2 regions of the Thiocystis violascens DSM 198 genome follow, and region 1 is predicted to be linked to the other one. Evidence: riboswitches for the same ligand, from Rfam matches in the RefSeq annotation. Region 1 holds a riboswitch; the other holds the start of a gene.
What was found. Region 1 has a riboswitch for cobalamin ahead of THIVI_RS22680 (IS701 family transposase). Riboswitches for the same ligand answer to the same signal wherever they lie in the genome.
Positions count from the first base shown of each region.

Region 1 (3,415 bases):
GGCCCTGCTCGCGGCGGCGGTGGCCGTGACGCCCGAGCATTTCGGTCATTTTCGCGTCCTGCTGCAAGCGCGTCAGGAGCTGCCGCCCGGTCGACTGGCAGCGCTGGCGGTCGTGAAGGGGTTCGAGCGCAAATGGCTGTGAGCAAGTGGTCATGACCGAGCACCTGGCGCTCATCCTCGCCGCCTGCCTGCTCGACGTCGCCCTGGGCGATCCGGTCTATCGCTGGCACCCCATCCGCCTGGTCGGAGACCTGATCCTGGCCGGCGAGCGCCTGTTCTTCGCCGTTGGGCTCAACGGGCGGCTGGGCGGCGTGCTGCACTGGTTGCTGACGGTGGCGTGCGCGCTGGGCGTCTGGTTTGGGATCCGCGCTGGGCTTGGCCTTGTCCACCCCTGGCTGGCGTTCCTTTGGGATCTTTACATCGCCTATAGCCTGCTGTGCCTGCGTGGACTGGTGGAGCAGGGTTGGCGTGTCCTGAGAGACCTTGAGGATCTTCCGGCCGCGCGCGAGCACATGAAGATGCTGGTCGGACGGGATACCGAGCCGCTAAAACGCGACGGGATCGTCCGCGCCACCATCGAAAGCCTGTCGGAGAATCTGACCGACGCGGTGCTGACACCACTCTGGGCGCTCTGTCTGTTCGGACTTCCGGGGCTGATTCTGGTCAAGGTGGTTTCGACGCTGGACTCCATGGTCGGCTACCGGACCTCGCGCTACGAGCGTTTCGGCTGGGCGGGCGCGCGTAGCGACGATCTGGTGCATTGGCTGCCGGCGCGGCTTTCGGTCTTGCTGATCGCGACCGCGGCCGCCCTCCTGCGTCTGCACCCCTGGCTCGCCCTCCGCTCGCCCTGGCGCTATCGCCGGTTGCTCCCGAGTCCCAATTCAGGCTGGAGCGAGGCCGCCTGCGCGGGCGCGCTGCGGGTCCGACTGCTGGGTCCGGTCTGGCGCGATGGCCAGTTGATCAATCGCGAGGTCTTCATGGGCGATCCAAACTGGCCAGCCGATCTCGGGGCCGAGGATTTGCGGCGCGCGTTGACCTTGATTGCCCTCTGCTGTCTATTCGCGATGGTCCTCGGATTGGTGATCGCCTCTTATCGATTCCCGATGCCATGGTGATCAGGATCGCTTTACATGGGATGATCGTTCGGATTAACATCAATCCAGTTATGGTTCCTGGGGTCGTCATTCTGACTCGGGATTAAAAGGGAACACGGTGAGGTACGAGACATCTCGACTAATTCCGTGACTGTCCCCGCAACTGTAAACGCATAGGCACGTCAATAGACCACTGGGTTCGATCCGTTCGAGTGATCGATGCCTGGGAAGGTTGACGAAGCTGTTGACGCGTGAGTCAGGAGACCTGCCATACAGATTCCAACCACGAATTGGGGCGGGTGATCCCCTGGATGTGAGCCTTGTCACTCTTGCAAAGCCCCTTTCTTTCCCGCATTGATCCCTGGGATGTCTCTCGCGGACCTGTTCCGGAACCTCGCTGTGGATTGGGCTTGTCGCCTTTCCCGCGGAGATTCCATTCCGGGCCGATTTGCTCCAGCCTAATTCTACTTTGTTAGCTTGACATAAGCTTATGATTTTCAAATATTATTTTCAGGGAAAATTTTATTTGGAAATGGCAGATCATGGCTAACGCGATTGGTAGCGAAACCGATGCGATGTTAAAAAACATGGTTGGTAACCTCTCCGCTCATCTGGAGGATTATCACGAATTTTTTCAAAACGAAACAGCTGATGGTCATGAACTGAGTCGAGCTTACATCATGGGTCTTCTCAAAACTGAAGCCGGAAAACGGAATCTCGAACGCATCAACGAAGAAATTGATGTGTCCGGTGGTGATGGTTATCAACGGATCCAACAGTTCATCACAGATTCACCGTGGTCGGCGGGAAACCTCATCGGTGCGATCGCCCAAGACACCTCAAGTCTGTATGCGAATCAGCCGAATTATCGCGGTCGGGATGTCGGCTACATCATTGATGAGTCAGCGCATCTCAAGAAAGGCAAGTATTCCGTTGGCGTCGCGCGGCAATATGCCGGTGTCATTGGTAAGGTTGAGAATTGCCAGGTGGGCGTTTATGCCAGCTTAGTTTGGGAATCACAGAGCACGTTAATTAATGAGCGGTTGTTCCTTCCAACGTCCTGGACCGCTGATTTAAAGCGATGTGACCAAGCGGGTATTCCTGAAGAGGCACGTCAGTTTAAAACGAAGATCGAACTCGCACTGGAGATGATTCAATCCGATCTGGCGGCGGGCGTAGACATTGGTTGGGTGGGCGGTGATGGCCTGTACGGACACGGGTTAGAGCTTGGTGTTTCTTTAGATAACATAGGGTTAAATTTTCTGCTTGATGTTCATTGCGATCAGATGATCTATCCCCTCAAACCCATTCTATCGGTTCCGGAATCCGCTGGGCGAGGACGAAAGCCAACCAAACTTCAAGCTGATCGCGACCCCACGCAAGTGAGATGGTATGCCGACCATCTTTATCCTTTCCAATGGCGCACGATGGCCGTTCGCAATGGGGCCAAAGGGCCGATCACGCTGTCCGTTCATACCGCTCCCGTGTGGGTTTGGGATGGCAAGTCGGAGCGCGTGACCGAGCGGGTATTGGTCATCAGCCGAAATCACGCGGACAACAAGATCAAATACTCACTCAGTAATGTCGATTATCGGAGCACCCCGATCGAAAGGCTGGCTTACATGCAAGCACAGCGCTATTGGGTTGAACGGGCATTTCAAGAAGCCAAAAGCGAATTAGGAATGTCAGATTATCAAGTCAGAAAATGGAATGCCTGGCACCACCATATGGCGCTGGTGATGTTGTCGCTGTCCTTTATTGTTAAAGAGCGTCTTTTGCACAAAACCGATTATCCATTGGTGAGTTGCCGTGATCTTCGGCTTCTCATCATCGCTTTACTACTCAACGATCCGGATGCGGTCGAAAAAAGAATCCAGCAAATGCGGGTCAGGCATGAGCAAAGGCGCAAGGATATCGAGCGTTATTACAAGCTGACCGCGACGGGATAGTCAATGCGTTTGAATTAAAGTAACAAAGTAGAACTAATGGCTGGCGAGTGAGCTACTTGCCCCAGATTCGGTAAGCGGAGAGCTTCTGTCCTTCACCACTCACGGATCCGCGCGCAAACCTTGCAATGGGTGGAAGACGTATGGAACCCGAATTCATCTCAAGGCCGAATGAAATGGACCATTTCGATGCATTATTCGATTTTTGGTTCGATGCGGGCTGGGATGTCTGCAAGGGTAATAGAAGCGACGAATGCTTTCCTCCGTTGAACGATATGATCGCTCAAGGCGCCTGGCTATACGGTTTTCGCGCCGCCTGGATTGCATTGAATGGAGAAAAATGCATCCACGAACAGGCATGTCGTTCGAGAGCGG
Region 1 covers NC_018012.1:1,810,840-1,814,254, reverse strand. Annotated here, with positions in the region: gene THIVI_RS08100 (adenosylcobinamide amidohydrolase) at 1-142, shown strand, start outside; gene cbiB (adenosylcobinamide-phosphate synthase CbiB) at 153-1,115, shown strand; cobalamin riboswitch at 1,150-1,381, shown strand; gene THIVI_RS22680 (IS701 family transposase) at 1,637-3,043, shown strand; gene THIVI_RS08085 (hypothetical protein) at 3,184-3,415, shown strand, end outside.

Region 2 (3,415 bases), 1.0 Mb from region 1:
TGAAGGGTGCGAACGCTGATCAGGATGTCGGCATCGCCATCGCGCGTCGCGCCATGGAAGAGCCGCTGCGTCAGATCGTCGCCAACGCGGGCGAGGAATCCTCGGTGGTCATGAGCAAGGTCGCGGAAGGCACCGGCAGCTTCGGCTATAACGCCGCCAACGGCGAATATGGCGACATGATGGCGATGGGCATCATCGACCCGACCAAGGTCTCGCGCACCGCGTTGCAGAATGCCGCGTCGGTCGCCGGTCTGATGATCACCACCGAGGCGATGGTTGCCGACGAACCCAAGAAGGAAAAGGGGGCGGCGGGTCCAGGCGCTGGCGGCATGGATGATATGGACTATTGATGATTTCACTCGCGTGAAATCGTTGGTCGTTTCGTGATGTTAGTTAGAAAACGCGCGCCCGGTTAGCGGGCGCGCGGTCTTTGCTCAACAATTTTCACCGTCCACCCGTCCACCCGTCCACCCGTCCACCCGTCTTCTCGCACGCCGGGATGGCGATCACCGCTCACAGTCCCAATAGCGACTTGATTTTGACCTTGATTTCGACGATTTCGGAGAGCGTCGCCCTGCCCTTGCGCTCAGCCTGCCGAGTCTGCCAGTCCAGGCTTTTGACTTGATCCGACAGTGCGGCGCCGCTGGCATCTGCACCCGCCAGCGCGACCTCGAATGGGTAGCCCTTGATCTGGTTGGTGATGGGGACACACACGAGCAATCCGGCGCGACGGTTATACGCCTTGGGACTCAAGACGACGGCTGGTCGTCGTCCAGCCTGCTCGTGCCCGCTGTATGGCGTGAAGTTCATCCAAACGATGTCGCCCTCGTCGGGCACGTAGGGCGTCGTCATCAGAGCTGTTCCCTGCCTTCGGCGAATCCAAAATCCTGTTCGTCAGGACGATTTTCGTCGGTGATTCCCGCGAGAAGCGCCTCCAGCGAATACGTGGGCGCGACTGGCTCAATGATGACTCGACCCTGTTCCGCGCGCACGTCGACGACTTGATCGAGCATCAGATGCGCCGCCTCCATCACGGCGGCAGGCAGCCGCACTGCAGGACTGTTGCCCCATTTCCGGACGATTTGAACGGCCATTTTGCGACTCCTGTAGAAACAAATGTCGATCCGACGACAGGATAGGCCAGCAAACCGGATGGATCAACAAAAGTATCGACAATCATCGCGTACGGGCAAACGTATCGAAGAGCGATGTCGCGGGCGCGACTCGGTGGATGCGAGGGAGCGTCATGGTTCGGTGATTAAGGCAGGTAGCGCGCGTGCCCGATCGACGGGCACGCTCGCGGCCTTTCCTCCAACTAATCAGTCGACAATGTGTGCCGACAGACGATCCTCCCTTTGCGGGTTATTCTTATCCGAATGTCATGCGGCCGCCACATGATGCGATGTCTGAATGACAATTGTCAATTGACCCGTCATCGGAAAAAGCCGTAAATAGCCCGCTTGATCTTCCGGTGCCCGGATGGCCTTCGCCTGATGGGTTAAACGGGAAGTCGGTGCGCGCGCCTTCATGGATGCGCAATGCCGACGCTGCCCCCGCAACGGTAGACGAGCGAACCGCATCCGACCCTGGATGCGGTTCAAGACGCGACCTGATGCCACTGTGATCATTCATGGGAAGGCGTCGCGTTTGGGGTATACCCGCTCGTGAGCCCGGAGACCGGCCAGAGGATCTGGAGCCGTCGACCTTTCCCGAACGGAATGGCAGATGGCTCCTCACCGGGGTCGCGTGGGCGACTGGCCGGGATGATGCTAGCCCCCGTCGCTTGTCCGTGGTCTCGCTCTCGTCCTGACTCCTCACCGATCCTCCCTGGATTGGCCCGCGCGGGTGCGCTCGGGCCGCTGTTGGAGCCTTGTGATGAATTACCCTTTGATGCTGGCGGCGCTGACCGTGCCGCTGGCCAGTCTTGCCCTGGCCGACGAGTCCGCGACCACACTGGCCCCGGTGGTGGTCACGGCGACCCGCACGCCCGAGCCGGAAAGCCAGACCCTGGCCTCGGTGACCGTCATCGATCGCGCCGAGATCGAACGCCGTCAGGCGCGTTCGGTGCCGGATCTGCTGCGCGGTATCCCCGGCGTCGCCATCGCCCAGAGCGGTGGCGCCGGTCATCCGGCCTCGATCTTTTTGCGCGGAACCAATGCCGACCACGTCCTCGTCCTGATCGACGGGGTCAAGGTGGGATCGGCGACGCTGGGCACCGCGCCGCTGCAGAATCTGCCGATCGAGCAGATTGATCGCATCGAGGTGGTGCGCGGTCCACGTTCGAGCCTCTACGGCTCCGAAGCCATCGGCGGCGTGATCCAGATTTTCACCAAACAGGGCGGCGGTCCACTGACCGCCCGTGCCAGCATCGGCGGTGGCACGCTCGGTACCGGCAGCGTCTCCGCCGGAGTGTCCGGCGGCGGCGACCAGGGCTGGTTCAACCTGGGCGCCAACCTGGACCGCACCGACGGGATCAATGCCTGCGATGGCAGTCCCTCCCCCTTCGCCGGCTGCGGAGTCACTCAGCCCGACCGCGACGGCTACCGCAATGTCGGCGTGAATCTGCGCGCCGGCTATGCATTCAGCGACGCAGCCAAGCTCGACGTGCATCTGCTGCGCTCCGAGAACCGTTCGGATTTCGACGGTTCGCTGTTTTCCGGCAATATTTCGCGCGCCGAACAGCAAGTAGTGGGCGCCTCGGCAACCTTGAAACCCCTGAAGCCCTGGACGGTGATTCTGGCCGCCGGTTACAGTTGGGACAAGCACCGCTCCTTTTACGAGGATGTCGCGCTCAGTCTCGACGATTTTTTTGTCGACAGCTTTAACACCGAGCGCGAGACCTACTCGCTACAGAACGATGTCGCGATCCTGCCCGGACAGATCGCCACGCTCGGCGTCGATTATCTCAACGACCGGGTCGATGGCACGGTCGACTACAACGAGGACTCGCGCGACAATCTCGGCGTCTTCGGCGAGTATCAGGGCCGTTTTGGCGCCGCCGATCTGAAACTCAGTCTGCGTCAGGACGACAACCAGCAGTTCGGCGCCCATGTCACAGGCAACGCGGCCCTGGGATACCTGTTCGGCAATGGGATCCAGCTCTCGCTCTCCTATGGCACGGCGTTCAAGGGGCCGACCTTCAACGAACTCTATTACCCCGGCTTCGGCAATCCGGATCTGGATCCGGAACAGTCGCACAGTCTGGAACTGGGGCTGGGCGGGAATCTGCCGCTCGGCGCGCAGGCGTCCGGGCGCTGGGGGATCAGTCTCTATCAGACCGAGATCGACGACATGATCGCCTTCGACGCGCCGACCTTTGCCGCCGCCAACATCGCCAGCGCGCGCATCCAGGGGATCGAGGCATCCGGATCGGCGCGGATTCTGGATCTCGAGCTGGCCGCCAATCTAACGCTTT
Region 2 covers NC_018012.1:775,316-778,730, forward strand. Annotated here, with positions in the region: gene groL (chaperonin GroEL) at 1-350, shown strand, start outside; gene mazF (endoribonuclease MazF) at 514-852, opposite strand; gene THIVI_RS03480 (AbrB/MazE/SpoVT family DNA-binding domain-containing protein) at 852-1,094, opposite strand; cobalamin riboswitch at 1,453-1,700, shown strand; gene btuB (TonB-dependent vitamin B12 receptor) at 1,876-3,415, shown strand, end outside.
Region 2: another riboswitch for cobalamin. It lies ahead of btuB (TonB-dependent vitamin B12 receptor); the one in region 1 lies ahead of THIVI_RS22680 (IS701 family transposase).